4 regions of the Brevibacillus sp. FW301-21C12A genome follow, and region 1 is predicted to be linked to each of the others. Evidence: riboswitches for the same ligand, from Rfam matches in the RefSeq annotation. Region 1 holds a riboswitch; each other region holds the start of a gene.
What was found. Region 1 has a riboswitch for S-adenosylmethionine ahead of AC3WQH_RS03145 (aminotransferase class I/II-fold pyridoxal phosphate-dependent enzyme). Riboswitches for the same ligand answer to the same signal wherever they lie in the genome.
Positions count from the first base shown of each region.

Region 2: another riboswitch for S-adenosylmethionine. It lies ahead of AC3WQH_RS15465 (2,3-diketo-5-methylthiopentyl-1-phosphate enolase); the one in region 1 lies ahead of AC3WQH_RS03145 (aminotransferase class I/II-fold pyridoxal phosphate-dependent enzyme).
Region 3: another riboswitch for S-adenosylmethionine. It lies ahead of AC3WQH_RS09765 (MetQ/NlpA family ABC transporter substrate-binding protein); the one in region 1 lies ahead of AC3WQH_RS03145 (aminotransferase class I/II-fold pyridoxal phosphate-dependent enzyme).
Region 4: another riboswitch for S-adenosylmethionine. It lies ahead of AC3WQH_RS22520 (sugar ABC transporter substrate-binding protein); the one in region 1 lies ahead of AC3WQH_RS03145 (aminotransferase class I/II-fold pyridoxal phosphate-dependent enzyme).

Region 1 covers NZ_JBYTBG010000003.1:66,233-71,438, forward strand. The annotation lists gene AC3WQH_RS03130 (hypothetical protein) at 145-1,533, shown strand; gene AC3WQH_RS03135 (DUF5665 domain-containing protein) at 1,540-1,848, opposite strand; gene AC3WQH_RS03140 (pyridoxamine 5'-phosphate oxidase family protein) at 2,024-2,479, shown strand; SAM riboswitch class I at 2,569-2,694, shown strand; gene AC3WQH_RS03145 (aminotransferase class I/II-fold pyridoxal phosphate-dependent enzyme) at 2,790-3,953, shown strand; gene AC3WQH_RS03150 (trans-sulfuration enzyme family protein) at 3,950-5,158, shown strand.
Region 2 covers NZ_JBYTBG010000024.1:33,301-38,506, reverse strand. The annotation lists gene AC3WQH_RS15485 (Ger(x)C family spore germination protein) at 1-142, shown strand, start outside; gene AC3WQH_RS15480 (1,2-dihydroxy-3-keto-5-methylthiopentene dioxygenase) at 221-733, opposite strand; gene AC3WQH_RS15475 (methylthioribulose 1-phosphate dehydratase) at 751-1,404, opposite strand; gene AC3WQH_RS15470 (2-hydroxy-3-keto-5-methylthiopentenyl-1-phosphate phosphatase) at 1,408-2,076, opposite strand; gene AC3WQH_RS15465 (2,3-diketo-5-methylthiopentyl-1-phosphate enolase) at 2,073-3,287, opposite strand; SAM riboswitch class I at 3,407-3,557, opposite strand; gene AC3WQH_RS15460 (sigma-70 family RNA polymerase sigma factor) at 3,715-4,233, shown strand; gene AC3WQH_RS15455 (anti-sigma factor) at 4,230-5,206, shown strand, end outside.
Region 3 covers NZ_JBYTBG010000011.1:90,876-96,081, forward strand. The annotation lists gene AC3WQH_RS09750 (nucleoside hydrolase) at 1-175, opposite strand, end outside; gene AC3WQH_RS09755 (ABC transporter substrate-binding protein) at 254-1,327, opposite strand; gene AC3WQH_RS09760 (hypothetical protein) at 1,649-1,999, opposite strand; SAM riboswitch class I at 2,219-2,321, shown strand; gene AC3WQH_RS09765 (MetQ/NlpA family ABC transporter substrate-binding protein) at 2,444-3,277, shown strand; gene AC3WQH_RS09770 (methionine ABC transporter ATP-binding protein) at 3,318-4,376, shown strand; gene AC3WQH_RS09775 (methionine ABC transporter permease) at 4,355-5,017, shown strand; gene AC3WQH_RS09780 (hypothetical protein) at 5,173-5,206, shown strand, end outside.
Region 4 covers NZ_JBYTBG010000052.1:22,057-27,262, reverse strand. The annotation lists gene AC3WQH_RS22535 (DUF421 domain-containing protein) at 1-183, shown strand, start outside; gene AC3WQH_RS22530 (GNAT family N-acetyltransferase) at 338-979, shown strand; gene AC3WQH_RS22525 (ATP-binding protein) at 983-2,239, opposite strand; SAM riboswitch class I at 2,442-2,562, shown strand; gene AC3WQH_RS22520 (sugar ABC transporter substrate-binding protein) at 2,680-3,702, shown strand; gene AC3WQH_RS22515 (sugar ABC transporter ATP-binding protein) at 3,780-5,206, shown strand, end outside.

The DNA.
Region 1 (5,206 bases):
GGCGCGCTTTTTTGCTGTCTGGAGCCGCTGTGGGTATTTAGACGTGTTTTCGGCTGCGGTGCAACTTTTGAAAAAAACGCTACGTCTGTATGGTTGCCCACAGAAGACAGGGGATGATTGGCAAAAATAGAGGGGGAGACACCAGTGAAAAAGATCATGACCAAGCCCGTATTGGCGGTCGTTACGGCGGCGGGACTCATCGGCTGCCTGACGCCGATTTTTGCAGATGCCAGCTCCAGCAGCACGCCGGCGACCAAGGTAGTGATGAGCGACGAAGGCAAGCAGGTTACCCGCTACAACCTGAAAGAGCTTGCGAAAAACGACCCGGCTACGCTGAATATGCTGCTGAAAAACCAGGCAGACCATTTGTACCTGATTGTAGATCCGATCCATCTGAATACGAAGCTGCAAACATACATGGAAACGAACAAGTCGGAGTGGGAGCGCATTTATCGCGACTATTACGGCGACATCTGGCTGGAAGTTCGCCGCACAGAGGCGGACGAGGAACTAGTCAGCGTGAGCGCGCAGACCGAAAACGGCAAGGTGTACATCAAAGGCATCGTGACGCCGGAAGTGACGAAAGTAGTCGTGACCAAGCCGAACGGCGACTTTATCGAGGCAGTGCCGACGAGCGAGCATTCGTTTACCGTGAGCTTTGCCGCGCCGGAAACAGATTCCGTCCAATACGTCACCGTACAGGCGTATGCCGGCAGTCTGTTGGCGGACAGTGAAAAAGTTAAGCTCATCCCGCAGGCTGACGAGGAAAAAAGCAGGCTGATCCACGCCTTTTCCGTGTACGACGCCAAAAAAGCCGAATGGCAGGTAAAAGGTGTCGTCAAGCACGGAGCGGACAAGGTCGTCGTCTCCTACAACGGCGTGAAACAGGAGACGAGCTTGAAGAAGCTGTGGGACGGGGTGGACAGCTTCAGCGTGACGGTCAAGGACGTGAAGGCGAAAGCCGCAAGCGACGAAGTGCTGGTCGAAATATATGAAGACGGGAAAAAAGTCGACTCCGACACGATCAAAGTCGATGTCGTCAACCCACCGGACAAAGACCCTGGCGCGGCCTATGCCATTGCCGGAACGGCAGTGCACGATTTGAAGAAAAAGTCCGTTCAACTGAAAGGCACCGTCAAGGGCTGGGACGAGAAGCAAAAAGCAAAGCTTGTCGTCGTCACCCCGGACGGCAAGAAAAAGGAGATCAAGCCAAACGACAAGGGCGAATACACCGTGACCTTTACCTACAAAAACCGCTCGTTTGCTGCGAAAACCGTCCATCTGGAACTGTACGCGAAAGACAAGCTGGTGAAGCAGGCGGACATCGCGCTGAGCACGAAAATTACCGCCGTGCCGAAGAAGGATGACGATAAGGACGACAAGGATAAAGACAAGCACCACTATCCAAACGGAAAAGCATACGGCTATTGGAAAAACTACGACGGCAAATGGAAAGATGGCGACAAAGATGACCGCGACGATGACCGCGACGACGACGATGACGACGACCGCGGCAAAAGAAGCGGCAAGTAGTCTCGTTTACGGCTGCTTGTAAGTCTGAACATACTCGACCAGCTCGCGGATGTAATCGCCGAGGATAGGGATCGAGAGAAACTGCGTCAAAAGCGAGCCGAGCAGCGCCAGCACGATCGCTGTTCCAATCGTCAAGCCAAGACCCCGGGCAAGCCCTGCGAGGAAATTGATCCAGAGCAGCTTGCGCGGGGCTGTGTAGTTTTGGATCACGTCTGCGAGCCGGATATCCTCCAAAAACATGGCGATTTTGTCCATGCGCTCGTTCAATTTCCTCACTTCCTGCAGCTCGTGGAGGACCTGGTCGATTTTGTGCATAAGCCGGTCTGTAGGCGTAGGTGCCACTTTTTCCAACCTCCTTATCCGGTACGGCTTTGTTTTTTACCAGTGTAGGGAAAAAAACAGGCAGAATCAAGGCGTGGAGGAAACGTTTGCCTAATGGCAGATGCGAGGGGTACAATAGACGTACTACCGTTTACGAGGAGGCATCCGAATGGCTGAAACCGTATCCCAAACCTTGTCGGAAGAACTGTTCGCGCTCCTGCAAAAAGAGCGATTTGTGACGCTCGGCACCGTCGATCACGAGACAGGAGCGCCATCGCTCAGCTCCTTGTCCTGGACATTGGCGGTGAACAGCGGACTCATCCGCTTTGCCGTGGATAACCGCTCGCGCATACTCGCCAATATTGCCAAAGAGCCGCAGGTCGTCCTGCATCTGATCGGGGCAGGCTCCTCTTTTGCGATCAACGGACGCGCCGCAGTGAAAGCCGAGCGGCTGGAGGGCGTTCCGCTGAAGCTGGCGCTGGTGGAGATCGCGATTGACTCCGTCCGAGACGTCATGTTTTACGGCTCGCGCATTTCCGTAGAACCGCAATACGAAAAGACGTACGACAAAAACGCGGCTGCGAAGCTGGACAACCAGGTCATGACTGCGCTGAAAAACGCCTAGTCAAGACGGCCGCACAACAGTGGAAAATCCTGTTGACAAAAAACCGCCGTATCCTTTAGTATTAGGTCATTCAAATTGAATAGCAAAACTTCTTATCCAGAGAGGCGGAGGGACTGGCCCGATGATGCCCGGCAACCAATCACCTGCATGTTCGTTCATGCGGGGAGATAATGGTGCTAATTCCTGCAGAGTTTTTTAACTCTGAAAGATGAGAAGGTCTTGCTTACGGTGACGTAAACAAAGCCTTCTTTCAGAGGAAAGGGGGCTTTTTTCATGCCCCTCGTACATCATTGGAGGGAGAGAGTTACGTATGAGACTGGAAACAAAATTGATTCAAGCAGGCGTAGGCAGAGATGAAAAAACAGGGGCGGTCAGCTTTCCTGTCTACTATGCCACCGCATATCGCCACCCGGCATTGGGGCAGAGCACAGGCTTTGACTATACACGCACGGCCAATCCGACCCGCACGGTTTTGGAAGAAGCCATCGCCGAGGCAGAATCGGGCGATGCGGGCTTTGCCTGCGCATCGGGAATGGCGGCGGTTCATACGGTCATGGGGCTGTTTTCCCAGGGAGATCATCTCATTGTGTCGCTCGATTTGTACGGAGGGACGTATCGCTTGTTTGATCAGGTGCTTTCCCGCTACGGCCTGTCTTTTACGTACGTAGACTTGCGCGACCTGGAAGCGGTGCATAACGCGCTGCGAGCCGAGACAAAGGCGATCTTCGTCGAGACGCCGACGAATCCGCTCATGCAGATTACCGATCTTCGCCAAATCGCCGGGCTGGCAAAGCAGCATGGACTTTTGACGATAGTCGACAACACGTTCATGACCCCTTATTGTCAACGCCCGCTGGAGCTTGGCGCAGATATCGTGTTGCACAGTGCGACGAAGTACTTGGGTGGCCACAACGATGTACTGGCCGGACTGATCGTGACAAAAGGCGAGGAGTTGTCGGAAAAAATCCGGTTTTTGCATAATTCCATCGGAGCGGTATTGGGTCCACAAGATAGCTGGCTGTTGGTACGCGGAATGAAGACATTGGCGCTGCGCATGGAAAGACATCAGACAAACGCGCTCGCGGTTGCAAAAAAGCTGCAGGAGCATCCGGCTGTCGCCGAAGTGTTTTACCCAGGGCTGCAAGAACACCCCGGGCATGCCATCCAGGCGAGCCAGGCAAGCGGTTATAGCGGTATGGTTTCATTCCGGGTACGGTCTGCGGAGCAGGTGGGCTTGTTTTTGCAAAATCTGCGCATCGTTTCTTTTGCGGAAAGCCTTGGCGGCGTCGAGTCGTTGTGTACGTATCCGGCGACACAGACCCACGCTGACATTCCGCTGGAAGTACGGGAGTATGTCGGCGTTTGTGACCGATTGCTGAGGCTGTCGGTCGGGATTGAGCATCCGGAAGACTTGATCGCTGATCTGTTTCAGGCTTTGGACGCAAGTCTTGTCGTTGGGGGGGCTGCGCGATGAATTTCGCAACGAAGGTTTTGCATGGCTCTACTTGCATCGATCCGTTCACAGGGGCGTCGTCGGTTCCGATTTACCAGGCTTCCACGTTTCACCAGTTTGATCTCGACCAGCCAGGCACGTATGACTACGCCCGTTCCGGCAATCCGACCAGACACGCGCTGGAGGAAGCGATTGCCGCTCTCGAAGGCGGCGCGCGCGGCTTTGCTTTCTCGTCCGGCATGGCGGCGATCTCCAGCGTGTTCATGCTGTTTTCGGCTGGCGACCATATCGTAGTCGCGGAGGACGTGTACGGCGGCACCTTCCGCTTTTTGACCCGCGTGCTGTCGAGAATGGGCATTTCCGTTACGTTTGTCGATGCGACCCAGACAGAGGCCGTGCGGGAGGCGATTACTCCGGCGACCAAGGGAGTGTATCTGGAAACGCCGTCCAATCCGACGCTGAAAGTGACCGACATCGCGGCGGTGTCAGCCGTTGCGAAGGAGCACGGGCTGCTCGTCATTGTCGACAATACGTTTTTGACGCCGTACTATCAGCGGCCGCTGGAGCTGGGGGCGGACGTCGTCATCCACAGCGCGACCAAGTTTATCGGCGGCCACAGCGACGTGGTTGCCGGGCTGGCAGTGACGCGCGACGCCGCGCTCGGCGAGCAACTGTACCTGATCCAGAACGGCATGGGCGCGATTCTTGGGGTACAGGATTGCTGGCTCGTCATGCGCGGGCTGAAAACGCTCAAGGCACGTCTGGATGTCAGCACAAAGTCGGCAGGGATTCTCGCGGAGTGGCTGTCCACGCACCCTGGCGTGAGCCGCGTTTACTACACGGGCTTGGCTGACCATCCGGGGCATCTCGTCCAGCAACAGCAAGCAAGCGGCCACGGTGCGGTTCTGTCGTTCGATGTAGGGAGCCGTGAGCGAGCCAAGGCGTTGTTTGACCGGGTGAAGCTGCCGATTGTGGCAGTGAGCCTGGGGGCTGTCGAGACGATCTTGTCGTATCCGGTGATGATGTCGCATGCGGCGATGCCCGCAGCGGAGCGGGAAGCGCGCGGCATTACCGATGGCTTGATCCGGTTGTCCGCAGGGTTGGAGGACGTGGACGACTTGCTCGCGGACTTGAAGCAGGTACTGGACGCATTGCCGCCGCTGAGTTCGGTTCAGTCACAACAATCCGTCCAGCCGCAACAAAAAGAGGCATTCTCCCGGGCGTAATTTCCCGAGGCGAATGCCTCTTTTTTACTGAATCGGAATCTTCCACGA
Region 2 (5,206 bases), on a different contig from region 1:
GTTTGGCTTTGGCGTGTACGCCCGTGCCTATGAGTACGAGGAGTGGAAAAAGGTACAGGAAGATTGGCCGGCGGCATTTGCCAGAGCCGATGTCCGTATTGTGCCGGAGGTGTCGATTATAGGCGATGGCGTCATTAAGTGAGTAAATAGCAGGAAAAAGGAAAAGCACCTTGTCGCCAAGGCTATGGTCCAAGGTGCTTGTTTGTTTTTGCGATACGTATCAGTAGATAGCCTCCCAGCCTGCAGGAGTGACGAACAGGCGGATTGCCTTGATTTTGCGGTCGTCCATCAAGGTGAAGTAGTGGCGGAAGTTCGGCGGTACGGAGATCAGGTCGCCTGGCTCAAGCTCGACGTCGAAGTAGCGCCCGTCTTTGCCCTTGATCGCGAAAATGCCGTGGCCGTCTACGCAGAAGCGGCACTCGTCGTCGGTGTGATGATGCTCGTTCTTGAATTTCACGAGCAGCTCATCGAGGTTAGGGGTTTTGTCAGAGAGGACGATGATGTCGGCAGTCAGGTAGCCGCGGCGCTCGCTGATCGCGTCGATCTCCGGCTTGAAGGCGGCGAGAATCTCCTGTTTTTCTTCCTCTGTCGGGCTGTAGTTGTCGCGGTGCTTGGGATCGAGGCGGTCTACGCCCCATTTTTCGTAAATGATCTCTTGGCTGTCCAGGAAGGAAATGACTTCCTCCGGTGCGGAAATGTACTCGTTAGTGTCGTGGAAACGAATTTGTGCCATCTTGTTTGCCTCCTTGGTTAATTGGTTGTAGTGGACACGACGGCTTGGCGCAGTTGCAGCCAGCGGGCGTGGTACTCGAACAGAAATTCAAATGCTTCCAGGTGGCGCTTCGCTTCAAAGTCGTTGCCGCCCCAGGCGTAAATGCCGTGGTTGCGGATGAGCACGCCCGGAATTTCCGGGGTGATGACTTTTTCAATCGCGGCGGCCAGGGTCGGAATATCGGCAAAGTTCTCAACAATCGGAACAGTGATACGCGCGTTTTCCTCCCAAATGCCCAAGCCTTTAATCAGCTCTTGCCCCTGGATGGAGAAGGCGCGCTGGCCGAAGTACAGCTCGGAGATGAGGTTGTTCCAAACGGTATGGACGTGGAAGCAGGCACCTGCCTGCGGGAACTTTTGATAGACGACGGCGTGGATCAACGTCTCTGCGGACGGCTTGAGCGAAGTCGCGTCTACAGGGCGGGAATCTCGATCGACTACGAGGTAGTCTTCCGGCGACAGCTTGGTCTTGTCTTTGCCGCTTGCGGTTACGGCAAATTGCAGCGGCTCGTTCTGGATTTTGATCGAGAGATTGCCGCTGGTACCGGGAAACCAGTCCCGGCGGGCAAATGTCAGCTTGGCGTCGTCCAGACGGCGAAAAGCGTCCAGACGTTGTTCGAGTGTTGCGGTCATGGATTAGACAACCTCCTGTTTCAGTTCGGTCAGCGTGCCAATCACGTCGTGGAAGGTCGCGAATGTGCTGTGCGGCAGCGCAAGCTCCTGTGCCTTCTCGGCGAGGAAGGAGCGGGCGATGACGTAGTCGGCGATCTTTGCGCCAGCCAGGTCCGTGATCGAATCGCCAATGACGACGCGATAGTGAGTGGCAGGGTCGTAGCGGCGAATGATGGTCGTCTTGCACATGCCGCAGCCGTTTGTGCAGTGCTCGTCGCAGGAGTGCGGCCACGTGATCGTGATGTTCTCGCCGGAGAAGTCGCTGCCGTTGCAGTAGATCGGGACACCGCTAAGGTCAAACGGAGCGAGAATCGGCTGGACGAAAAAGTCGATGCCGCCGCTCGTAATCAAAAGCTCGATGCCTTCCTCGCGGCAAAAGCGGACGAAGTCAGCGAAGCCGGGGCGAATCGTAGCCTCCTGGACGATGTAGTCTACAATATCCTGGCGCAAGGAAGAAGGGAGCAACTGAAACAGCTTGCCGACGCCTTCCTGTACGCTTATTTGTTGCGAAAGAATTTGTTTGGTGAGTGCTTCCCATTCGGGGGGAGCGAACTTTTTCACAATCGCGACGATGTTGTCTTTTTCCGTAATCGTTCCGTCGAAATCGCAGAACAGCACGAGCTTTTTGCTCATCGTGCGCCACCCCACTTTTCCAGGGCGATGGCAAGCTCAGGCGATCCGGCAGCGGCTTCTTCCAGGCTGCGCCCGGCAGTGACGGCAGCGATTGCGTCGACAAAAGCTTTCGCTCCGGCCGTCGCGCCGCCGGGGTGGCCGTGAATGCCGCCGCCCGCGTTGACGATTTGGTCGAGACCGAAGTCCTGATACAACTGCGGCACGAGTCCGGGATGAATGCCTGCGGACGGAACCGGGAACGAGCGGCGCACGCCCTCCAGCGGCGTCGTCAAGTTGTGGGCGAGTTGCAGCGCTTCTGTCTTGTCCAGCGCCACGTTGCCGTACGGAGACGGGAACAGCACCAGGTCTGCTCCGGCGATCCGCATCAAGGTGCCGAGCAGAAGCGGCGTGGCGATGCCGTAGTCAGGCGACGGATAGTACGCGCCTGCGAGCGCCGGGTGCGCCATGATCGGGACGTTGACATCCGGATCGGCTGCCAGGCGGTGCAGGGCATCGAAGCCGAAGGCCAGCACGTTGAACAGCAGGCAGTCGGCGCCCGCTTCGACCGCGCGTTTTGCCTTTTCGTTCAGCTCGTTGATCGGCCCGGTCAGGTTGGCGGCGTAGAGGACAGGCTTGCCTGTCTCGGCTTCGGTCTCCAGGGCGATCTGTTTGAACGCCTGGATGCGCTCAAAAAACGGTGCGCGGTCGTCCGCGAAGAAAATTTCGTCATCTTTGACCAAATCGACGCCGCCCTGCGCCTGTGCTTTAAATTGCGTTTTCAGATCGTCGAACGGCAGGCCGAGGCAAGATTTGAAAATGCTCATCAGGAGCGGACGGTTTTGGGCGTCCAGTCGTCCGCGCAGTCCGTCTATGCCGAACTTCGGTCCGGGAAAAGCCTGGAGGAACGAGTCGGGAAAAGCGATGTCGACCAGCTTGATTTTTCCGTCCATCGAGAGCTTTCCGAAAATTCCGGTCAAGAGCGAAGGAATGTCGCTGGTGAAGTTGCGGGTCGGGTAGCTGACGGTAATCAGCCCGCGCACATCCCCGTTTTCCAATGTTTCCAGCGGAGTGGCGCTGACGGCTTCGCCTAGGTACGGCGCCAGCTCCGCTTGCTTGGCAGCGGGCAAGTCCGTCCAGGAGCCGACCGTCATGCCGACTGCGATGGCAGCGGCTTTTTTGTTCAAGTCTTTGGCTTGTGTCAAATAGGTGACGAGGATGCGTTGCTCACTCATGCTAGTCCTCCTTGGCAGCTTGAAAAGCTGTCGTGGTCGTTTCGAAACATGTAATCATGCAAAAAAGCCTCCCCACTTGAGCGGGGAGGCGGTTGTCGACTATGAAAACGTCTCGTCTCCTCTCATCTCTCGGGTCAGTAGCCGGAACAAACAGCTCCGACTCTTATCCGTTGGAATTAGCACCGTTTCGCTATTTTTGTCGAACGCAAAAAAATAGCGCCGGTTGCCGGGCATCATAGGGCCAGTCCCTCAGCCAGCTCGCGATAAGAGTTTATGTGGTTCACACGCCATCTATCCGTGTGCGATACACCCATGATATGCCTTCTCGTTCCGCTAGTCAATCTTTGTTTTTCCGAGAATGTGCATCTGCTCACAGGGAAAAGGAGGCAGCAAGTGAAACTTTTTTACTCAGCGTGCGTGGTATCGGATGAAAGGGTGTGGAGGCATTGGGAAAGTAGGCTTGGAGGACGTGTACCAGTTGCACGTAAACGATATATACCGCTATCTTTTCCGGCTCACACGCGATCGGAGGCAGGCGGAAGACTTGACGCAGGAGACTTTTTTTCGCGCGTATGCCTCCCTGGATGACTATCGCGGGGAAAAAGTGCGGCCGTGGCTGTTCAAGGTGGCCTACCACGCCTTCGTGGACTGGCATCGCAAACAGAAGCGGCGGCCAGTCGATTACGTCGGGAGCGTGCCGGAACGACTGGATGCTTCCGCCGTCGATCCCGCTGACCAGCTCGTGAACCAGGAGTTGTGGGAGGCTGCATCCGCCTGTTTGGAGCGGCTGCCGGAAAAGCAGCGACAGGTGATTTTGCTGTCGGCGATGCAGTTTTCCTACGCGGAAATGGCGGAGGTGCTGGGAATCGAACTGGCGGATGTCAAGCGCTCCCTGTTTCGGGGACGGCAAAAGATGCGGCAACTGTGGAAGGAGGAAGGGCTATGACGAACCAAAACGGGGATGACCGCGAGCAAAAACTGCTTGCTTACCTGAGAGGGGATTTGACGGGAGAGGAAGCGAAACGGCTGGGCGAGGAACTGGCAGACGACGAAGAGTACGGGAAGCGGCTGGAACGGCTATTGCTCGGGGAAGAACAAGGGACAGACGGCAAGCAGGAGGCTGCGCCAGGGCTTTCGGAAGCAAGACAACGGGCGATCGTCCGCCGGGGAAAGTGGAAAAACAGGCTGACGACCTCCTTCTATGCCTTCGCGATTCCTTGCCTCGCGGGTGTGCTCTTGCTGTTCGTAAACGGCTGGGTGGGGACGCTGATGCATGACGATTTGTTCCGGGTGGCACGGGACATGGTCAATTTTACCCAGCCTGGCGTGAGCGTGGGCAGCAGCGGCTCGCAGGTGGGGCTGTTGTACGGCAGCATCGACATGGAGCTGCGAGAGCAGGTTGGCAACGAGGCCAAAAGCGCTGGCCGCTTTCGGAGCACGAATGTGCTGTGGAACGTGAGCGCCAGACCGGAGTGGACAGGGGGCGTCAGGGAGCAAAAGCTGTTTTTCCGCTATCCGCTATCGGCCGGAGAACCGGAAGAAGACACGTCCTTTTTGCGCACGCCTGCCTGGACGACGCTGGAAAAGCTGCCGGAAGGAACGGTTTCCCAACTGGCGATCTCGTTTGACAGCTTCCTGACGTATGAGCAGTATGTCGAGCTGGTTTCCCGCCATGTCAGCAGCTACAACCAGGAGACGGTCTGGTTTGCCGTCGACACTGGCGTGGAGGTGAAACAAGTTGACGGGGAAGCCGGCAATCTGCTACTCGGCCCGGGGGAGGTCTGGGGCTTTGCCGAGCGGGAGCTGGATTACGGAACCGCGCCGATTCAGGTGAACGGAGAAGGCGAGCGGCGAATGGCCGCCTTCATGGGCGAGATGAAGTATTTGACCGAGCAAAAAAGCTTGGCGCGCGATATGGG
Region 3 (5,206 bases), on a different contig from region 1:
CCACTTGCAGGAAATCGAGAATTTTGCACGTATTTTCTGTCGCTTTGCCAAGGGATACGTTGCCGTTTACGGTAGTGATTCCGATCAATTCACATTGACCGCTCTTGATAGCCAAAATAATTCCCAGCGCGTCATCAATTCCGGTATCGACATCAAGAATGATTTTTTGCTCCACGAGTGGTCCTCCTTCAGTTGAAACAAACAAGGGTATATCCGCCTGACGTCTATACCCTTGTCCTGTTTCAAGCGCTTGTTATTGGGTAATTTCGCGGTTCCAGCGATCAATCCACGCCTTGGAATGCTCGTTGACGAACTTCATGTCCAGCTTGCGCAGCTTGTTCACTGTCTCTTCGCCGTAAGTCACGCCTTTTGCTTCTTCGGCTGTCAGCTCCACAGACGTGTTTACAGGAGAGTCTACTTTTGCTTTCGCTGTTTTCTCCTGAACTTCCTTGCTCAACTGATAGTTGATGAAGTCCTCGGCCAGTTGCTTGTTTTTGCTGCCTTTGACGATGTTGACGGTGTTCATTACGGCGTAGCCACCGCTTGCCGGAGCGACGAATACCGCTTCTGGCACGGCTGCCTGGATGTCTTTGAAGTACATTTCCATGATCGGACCCACTGCGATTTCTTCCTGGCTGAACATGTTCACGTACTCGGAAGTTTTGTCGTAATACTTCACAACGCCTTTATTCGCTTCTTTCATTTTTGCAAACGCCTGGTCTTCGTTAAACTCTGCGCTACCTGCTACCATCGAAGCGCTGTCGAGAATCATCGGGCCTGTGGTGGACGTGATGTTCGGCAGTGTCAGCTTGCCTGCCAACTCAGGGCTCCACAGGTCTTTCCAATCTTTGATCTCGGTTGTGACCAGCTTCGGATTGTAGGCAATCCCGAATTGTCCGATCGTGTAGGCTGGACCGTAGTCCTCGCCCAGCGGCGCTTTGGCGATATCGTAAATCTGGTTCAGGTTCGGAATGCGACTGCGGTCGATTTTTTCAAATACGCCGCTGTCGATTCCTTGCTGCGCATAGTAGTCGGAGAGATAGATCAGATCGACGTCGGAACTGCCTTGGCGGATTTTGTTCAGACGCTCGGCGTTGTTTCCGATTTCGAGCACGATTTTCACGTTGTGCTCTTTTTCAAATGGTTCGTAGATTTCTTTGCGGAAAAAGTCTTCAGAAAAGCCCCATGTAGAGATTACCAGCTTTTGCGGCTCGCCTTTGGCAGCTTCGCCTGCTGCTCCCTCCTGCGTTTTGTCGCTGCTGCCGCAGCCTGCAAGCACCAGAGACAGCATGGAAGCAGAAAGTATTCCTGTCAGCATTTTTTTCATCGTAATGTTCCTCCCGTTCGGCTTATAAATGACGAATGATTCCATCTCATAGAATGAAGTGTTTTCTCGTTTTTATACTGCGTGTCGTGAAACCCCCTACTGTTTCCCTCGTTCGGTGATTTTATTCATCAACCACCCCCTTTGCAAAGCGTTGAGAAGCTGAAAAAGAAAAAAGAAAAGCACCCTTGAATAGAACGATACATTCTAAACAAGAGCACTTTTCTTCGTAAACAAAGAGAAGCGACACCCGTTTCACACCATTTTCACGGTCTTCCCTTGAGATAAATCAAAAGGGAAAATCCGAACGAATGGGGCAAGTATTTAATTTTCCGAGCCGCTCACAATCACATTCGTGATCGCCCACTGCGTAGGCGCGTCATAGTCTCTTAGCACAGCTTCCAGCTTCAGACCCATCTCTTCTTCCAGCCGTTCTTTCAGTTTCCTCTTATAAAGAAGAGACATGCGAAAATCGACTTCGAGCTTCAGGGCCGGGGCTTCGCCTTCAAGCGCGGCAGAGCGCGGTGAACGGCGATGCTTGGCGTGGAAGGTAATCAACTGATTCTCAATGGTCACTCTCAGCAAAGTCGTTCCAAATCCGAACAACTCTTTCGCTATCTCATTATAAATGGCAGACAGCTTTTTTCTCGTTTCATTCGTGTCTGTTAAACTCATGACATCACCCGCGAGAGCTGTTATCGGATTCGTTGCTCCCATTATACATATGATTTCTGGCTAGAGCAAGCAAACATTCGTATTTAGATCATTTTTACATTTTTCAGTCAAAAATTCGTTCGGAAAAACAATTGACAGGTCGAAATCGGCAAGCTATAATCCAACTAACCTAATATGAATTGTAGGCAATTTGCTTTGACCGAATTTCATAAGCCACTTCTCTTATAAAGAGAGGTCGAGGGACTGGCCCTATGACACCTCGGCAACCTATCCCACCGATATGGTGCCAAATCCAGCGGAAATCAATTCCGACAGATAAGAGAGGCATTGACCACTGTGAATGTTGCATGCGCAGTTACAAGCCTCTTCTTAGCGGAAGAGGCTTTTTGTTTTCCCGGTTACTATTTTCAAGATATACAAACACCAAAGAAAAGGGGAATTTTCATGAAAAAAACAGGCTTATTTCTCACTTCGCTTCTGCTAGCTGCTTCTCTCGTTACGGCGTGCGGCGGCAAACAGGAAGCGGCTCCCGCAAACGGTGGAGCTGCTGCTGAACAGCAAACCAAAATCAAGGTCGGCGTGACAGGCGGCCCTCACGAAGAAATTTTCAACAAAGTAAAAGAAGTCGCCAAAGGCCAAGGAATCGACGTGGAGCTGGTCGTGTTCAACGACTATGTGCAACCGAACCAGGCTCTCGATAAAGGCAATCTCGATATGAACAGCTTCCAGACCATCCCGTTCCTGGCCAAGTTCAATCAGGACCACAAAACCAAAATCGTCGAGATCGGCAAAGGCGTAACCTTCCCGATGGGGCTCTACTCCACCAAGCATAAAAAAGTAGAGGACATCCCGGAAGGCGGCGTGGTCGGCATCCAAAACGACCCGACGAACCGCGCCCGCGCTCTGTTGCTCTACCAGGCTGCCGGACTTATCAAGCTCAAAGACGGCGTGAAAGACAACGCGACTCCGCTGGACATCGTGGAAAATCCGAAAAAACTGCAATTCAAGGAGCTGGAGGCAGCGTTTTTGGCTCGCTCGCTCGGCAACGTGGAAGTCGCTTCGATCAACACCAACTTCGCCATGGAAGCAGGCTATTCGCCGAAAAAAGACGCGATCTTCTCGGAAACGTCTGATTCTCCTTACGTCAACATCATCGCCGTCAGAGAAGCAGACAAAGACAACCCGACCTACAAAAAGCTCGTGGACATCTACCGCTCGGAAGAAGTGAAGAAGTTTATCGACGAACACTTTGAAGGAGCCGTGCTGCCGTCCTGGTAAAAACATGCCGGGAACAACCGACAACAAGGAGACACTCGTGATGATACAGCTAACTGATATTCATAAAACGTACAAGGTAGGAGCCAGGCAGGTCGAAGCCTTGAAGGGCGTATCTCTGAACGTGGAAAAAGGGCAAATCTACGGCGTGATCGGCTTTAGCGGAGCGGGGAAAAGTACCCTGCTCCGCACGATCAACCTGTTGGAAAAGCCGACGAGCGGCTCCGTAGTCGTCAACGGGCAAAATCTGCTTGAGCTGAAGGAAAAAGAACTGCGCCAGGCGCGCAAAAAGATCGGCATTATTTTTCAGCACTTCAATCTGCTTTCCTCCTACAACGTCTTTGACAACGTGGCGGAAATATTGCGGATGAACCGAGTGCCAAAGGACGTTATCAAGCGCAAGGTAGAAGACTTGCTGCGCCTCGTCGGTCTGGCGGACAAGGCAAACGCCTATCCTTCCCAACTGTCCGGCGGGCAAAAGCAACGGGTAGGCATTGCCCGGGCACTCGCCACCGATCCGGAAATTTTGCTGTGCGACGAAGCGACATCTGCTCTCGACCCGCAGACGACCGAATCGATCTTGGAGCTTTTGCTCGACATTAACCGCAAGTTCAATCTGACAATCGTGCTGATTACCCACGAAATGCAGGTTATCAAAAAAATATGCGACCAGGTCGCGATCATGGAAAACGGCGTCATCATCGAGCAAGGGACTGTGCTTGATATTTTCAGCAATCCGCAGCAGCAGACGACGCGCAATTTCATCAAGACGATTTTTGACGATGAAGTGCCGGGTGAAATTTTGGCCAAAATCAAGCCGTCCGGGCCTGTCTCGAAAATACTTCGCGTAGCTTTTCGCGGGGATGCCGCGCTCGATCCGGTGCTCGGCACGCTGTCCGCGCGTTTTCCGGTCAGCACCAACTTGCTGTACGGCTCGATTACTTCCATTAAAGGAACGGCGCTGGGCATTCTGCTGCTGCATATCTCCGGGGAGGAACGGGCGATTGAGGACGGCATTGCTTTTCTGCGCGAATCGGTTTACAGAGTGGACATCGTCGAACGAGAGGAGGGCACGCACTCATGGACCGCCTTACTGAAATGATTCCTGTCTTCGGACAGTCCTTGCAGGAAACTGTCATCATGGTGGGCATCGCGCTGTTCATTGCGACGCTCATCGGCATTCCGCTGGGGATTCTTCTCGTCGTTACCCAGGGCAACCATCTGTTTCCGAACAAATTCATCTACCACGCACTCAATACGATCATCAACATCGTGCGCTCGCTGCCTTTTATCATCCTGATGGTCGCGATCATCCCGTTCACCGAGCTGATCGTCGGTACCTCCATCGGCATCGAGGGCGCCATCGTGCCGTTGATCGTCTACACGGCTCCTTATATTTCCCGCTTGATGGAGACGGCGCTGCACGACGTGGACCGCGGCGTCATCGAGGCGTACCAGGCCATGGGAGCCTCGCGCCGACAAATTATTTTTCGCATCATGCTGCGCGAGGCAAGACCGGGCATCGTGCTCTGCCTGACGATTGCCACCATCGGCCTGATCGGCGCGACCGCGATGGCCGGAGCCGTCGGAGCGGGCGGGCTGGGCGATCTGGCGCTGCGCTACGGCTACCAGCAATGGGATATCGAGGTCATGATAATTACCGTCATCATCCTCGTCGTTTTGGTGCAACTGATCCAGTCGCTCGGCAACTGGGCGGCTCGCAAACTGAAAAAAAGCGCATAGCGAGAAAGCCCTTGGCTGCTGCTGCACGTCAGGGGCTTTCGTTTTGTTTTCTTCTTCCATCCAGCAATGTTCACCGAATGTTTGGTGGAAAAGCTCCAAATATTCATGTACACTTATATGTAACTCAATGAATAGAGAGGGGCTACTCAAATCACATGAAAAAACTCATCATGCTGTTGGTCGCCGTTA
Region 4 (5,206 bases), on a different contig from region 1:
AAAATATGTAAAGAGGCGCTGAAGTACCGCGAACGGGACGAAGGCTGGCTTTTGCAGGAGCTGAAAAAAAGCGGCGTCGCCATCGAGCAGGTTTTTCTCGCCACATTGAATCGGCAAAACGACTTGCTGTTTTTTGAGAAACATCCGGACAATCCGCAGCGGGTTCCGCCCGTTCAGCATTGAGAGGAAGGCAGACAGCATGCAGCGTACAGGCGCGCCAGGCTATCATTCAAGGAAGCGTGTATTTTGCCGATTTCATTTATTAAAAATATTTTATCAATTAAAAATCATTTTAGAGGATAAGTGTGGTTGTCATCTCAATCAGGGAGGAATGACCATGCTTGTTTTCAAGGCGATGGAGCAATGTTCGGTGGCGGAGGCCGTTTTGGCGTACAACAGAGGGTTTTCCGGCTATTTTTTCGACCAGTCCAAAACGCCGGACACGCTTATCTGGAAAATGGGGAAGGAGGAACTTTCGCCCGCGCATTCGCTGGTTGCGTTTGTAAATGGCGAGCCGGCCGGAATCGTGCTGAACGGGATATGGAACAGAGGCGGGCGAAAAATCGGCTGGAACGGAGGGACAGGGGTGGCGCCGAAGCACAGGCGCAGCGGAGTCGGGCAAGCGTTGATCGAAGCGACGTTGCAGATTTACCGCGAGCAGGGCGTGGAGCTTGCGGCGCTGGTCGCCATTCGCGAGAACGTGCAGGCGGGCGGCTACGCGCTGTACAGGCGGATTTTTGATGAACAGGGAAGGCAAACGACTGCCTTGCTGTTTCAGTGTGAAGCCAGTCCCGGACGAGCAGACCGGGAGGCGATTGTCGCAAGCGCACTGGCCCATGTGTTTGCTCCGCTGGACCAGGAGCTTCATCGCCTCACCGTCAATTTGCCCGTCGCAAATGAGGCAACCACCCGAATTTTGCAAAGTGCGGGCTTTTCCACGCTGGCCGAGCAGGTTTTCATGACCAGGCCACTCGCCTAGCTGCTACTGCGGCTGATGGTACGGAAACGTAATCGTGAACTTGGTGCCGACCTTCGGCTTGCTCGACACGCTCACAGAACCGCCAAACGTGTGAATGACGTGATAGGAATAAGTCAGGCCGAGTCCGGTCCCGCTCGTTTTGGTAGAAAAATAGATCGTGCCAAGTCGTCTGATCTGGCCCTCGTCCATCCCGATGCCGTTGTCCTTGATGACGAGCAGGGCGTTGTTTTTTTCGATGAACAACGACAGGGAGACTTTCCCTTTGGCCGTCTCCGCGCATGCCTCGATGGCGTTTTTGATAAAGTTGACCAGCACCTGCTTGAACTCGTCGGGATTGGCCATGATCGTGACGGGCTTTTCATAAGCTTGCAGCTCCAACTCGACGTTGTTCATGTTGGCAAACGGCAGCATGACCTCGCGGACGACATGGAGCTGCTCGCATACGTCGATCAGCTCGGTGCGCTCCTTGAGCGGCTTGGACAGCGCCAGGTACTCCGTCAAAATCGCTTCCGTGCGCTGAATCTCGTCCATGCTGATGCGAATGTACTGATCGGTTTTCGCAATGTTTCCCGGGTCCTCCTGGATCAGGCGCAAAAATCCTTTGACGGCCGTGAGCGGGTTTCGCACCTCGTGCGCCAGTGAAGCGGCGACGTGGCTCATCGTCTCGATTTTTTCGTTTTGGGCATGGCGAATGAACAATTCCTTGTCTGATACGCATTTGCTAAATAACGACATCAACAGCCAGATGCCGACAAAATTTTGAACGGGAATCACAAGCACATGATAGGGAAGCTGATGGGATACATAGGTGGGAAAATTGAGATAGGTCAACCCCAAATCTATCAGGGAAAAAAGCGCACCCGTCAAAAGAGTAAACAGTGTTTTCCGATAACTGGCTTTGTAGCGTTGATATATCAGGAGGGAGATTGCAAACGTGGCGGCCATTACGAGCATGGCGACCCAGGTGCCTTCGCCGCCCAGATAAAAGCGGTACAGCGCTGATTCGATCAGCACGATCAAGGCGATTCGTACTCCGCCGTAGATCAGAGCGAAAAAGACGATGACGTGCCTGATGTCGAAAATGATTCCTTCGTTGACGCTCGAAGCGAAGGTCATCGCCAGAAACATGCAGACAGAGCTGGTTACGAGAATAAAGCAACGGCTATAGTTACGCATCCGGTCGCGGTAATAGATGTTGAACAAAACAAACGGTGTCAAGGCAAAAAACATTTGCAAGATTAGTTCTTTTAGTAGACTCATTAGACATCCCCATCGCAAATTTGCATGGCTTTTGCTTCAATCTACAAGGTTTCGACAAGACCTTACATAATTCCTCCAAAATTTGGACATCGAGTTGGGATTATTTTGGAGGACAAAAGCTTCAAAAACCCAGTTGACAGATGGGTAAAACAAGGATTATAGTCTGTATATATTAATACAAACGTTGCGAAAATAAAAACTACTCTTATCCAGAGAAGGCTGAGGGAATGGCCCTATGATGCCCGGCAACCTAGCTGGCAAGATCACCGTCTTGCGAGCCAAGGTGCTAACTCCAACAGGTAGCGATACCTGACAGATAAGAGGCGCGAATCTTGTCGATCAAGCCTCTTTCATCTGTTGAAAGAGGCTTTTCCTATTGGAAGGGCGTAGCCTCCTCAGCTTGAAGCTCAGCAGGAAGAAAGAAAAAGGGGGATTTTTCGATGAAAAAGAGACTGGGTCTTGTCACATCAATCGTACTGGCTGCGTCGCTGGCCTTGACCGCTTGCGGCGGGGGAGCGGACACCCAAAATCAGGCGGGAAGCGGCGCTTCCGGCGGCGAGAAGGCGAAGCGCATTGCCTTGATTATGCGCCAAAACGTCGGCACGTTTTCTGCCCAATACATTAACGGCGTGAAGCAGGAAGTCGAGAAAAACGGCGGCGAGCTGACCGTATTCAACGCAGATACCGATTTGTCGAAAATGGCCTCCAACCTCGACGCTGCGGTGAACCAAAATTTTGACGGCATCCTGATTGACCACGGTACGGCGGAAGCGCTGCAGCAAGGCACGCAAAAAGCGGTCGACAAAAAGATCCCGGTCGTGCTGTTCGACACCGATATCAAGCTGCCGGGCGTCCCTGTCGTCGAGCAAGATGACAACAAGCTGGCCGAGTTGAGCCTGGAAAAGCTGGCTGCCGATACGGGCGGCAAAGGCAACATCGTGAAAATTTGGGTAGCGGGCTTTGCGCCGATGGAAAAGCGCCAGGTAACGTATGAAGCATTCCTGAAAAAATACCCGGATATCAAGGAAATCGCCGCGTTTGGCTCGGCAACGAACAACACCGCGCTGGATACGCAAGCGCAGATGGAAGCGATTTTGAAAAAGTATCCGAACAAAGGCGACATTACAGCCGTATGGGCATCGTGGGATGAATTTGCCAAAGGGGCAACCCGTGCGATCCAGCAAGCAGGACGCACCGAGATCAAGGTGTACGGCATCGACCTGAGCGACGAAGACTTGCAACTGATCCAGGAGCCAAACTCTCCTTGGGTCGCGACAGCAGCGGTAGATCCGTCGAATATCGGACGCATTCACGCGCAGACCGTTTTCCAAAAAATGAAAGGCGAGCAAGTGCCAGACAGCGTGAAGCTGAATCCGGTGCTGGTCAAACAGGAAGACTTGCCAAAGGATAAAAAAGTAACGATGGGCGATCTGTCCCAATACGTACAAGAGTGGGGCAAGTAAGCAAATAGAGCTGGTTGGTTTGGCTATTCCCGTTGCTTTTGTCAACGGGAATCTTGTTTATTTAGGGGGGGCGAAAAGTGTCCAGCTTGCAGATGAAAGGGATTGTGAAGCAGTTTTCCGGCGTGCCTGCGTTGCGCTCCGTCGATTTTGAAGTCAAGGCTGGCGAGGTGCACGCGCTGCTCGGAGCGAACGGAGCGGGAAAAAGCACGCTGATGAAAATTCTTACAGGCGCGTATCAGCCGGATGGCGGCAGCATCGCGATTGACGGCAAGGACGTCTCGATCCAATCGCCGCAGGATGCGAAAGCGTTGGGCATCCAGTGCGTCTACCAGGAAGTCGATACGGCGCTGATCCCGTATTTGAGCGTGACGGAAAACATTTTGCTCGACCAGATCGTGTCCAAAAGCAGCAAGGGACTCATGAACTGGCAAGGGCTGCACAAGGAAGCGGAGAGCATTTTGCAAAGCTTCGGCTTTTCCATCCCTGTGCGCATGCTCGTCGAGGAATGTACGCTGTCCGAAAAGCAACTGATCTTGATTGCCCGCGCGACCGTGCAAAAAGCGAAGTACGTCATTTTTGACGAACCGACAGCCCCGTTGAGCACGAAGGAGAGCGAGCGGCTGTTTCTCATTATCGACCAGTTGAAAAAAGCAGGCGTCGGGATCATCTACATTTCCCATCGGCTGCCGGAAATTTTCGAAATCTGCGACCGGATCACGGTCATGCGCGACGGTCAACTGATTGCCACGAGCGAGACGGCCGCTACTACGATGGATGAAGTCATCGGGAACATGCTGGGCAAAAGCTTCGAGGAAGAGTTCCCGAAAGTGGAGCTGCCGATTGGCGAAGTGATCCTGGAAGCGGCCGGAGTGGCTGGCGGCAAGGTGCGCGGTGCGGATGTGAGCGTTCGCGAGGGCGAGATCGTAGGCGTCGTAGGACTTGTCGGGGCAGGGAAGACGGAGCTGGCCCGGCTGCTGTTCGGAGCGGATGCGGCCGAAGCTGGCGAGATCAGGCTGAAAGGCAAGGCGGTACGCCTGCGCTCGCCAAAGGAAGCCGTGGATGCAGGGATCGTCCTCGTCCCGGAGGAGCGGCGAAAAGAAGGCATTTTTGTCGAGGAGTCGGTGAAAAACAATTTGTCTGTCTCGACTTTGTGGAAATGGTCGCGCCTCGGGTTTGTCCGCAGGGGAGTCGAGGCGGGGCAAGCGCGGGAGCTGGTGCAGCGGCTGGGTGTGAAGACAGCGGACATCGGCCAGCTCGTCGGCCACCTCAGCGGGGGGAACCAGCAAAAGGTCGCAATCGGCAAATGGCTCGATACGGATGCGCAAATTTTCATGTTTGACGAACCGACCAAAGGCGTGGACATCGGCGCGAAAAGCGATATTTACCGCCTGATCGGAAAGCTGGCGGAGCAGCGCAAGGGCGTTTTGTACTTTTCCTGCGAGTTTGCGGAGGTGCTGGGCATCGCGGACCGGATTCTGGTCATGTTCGAAGGGAAAATCGTCCG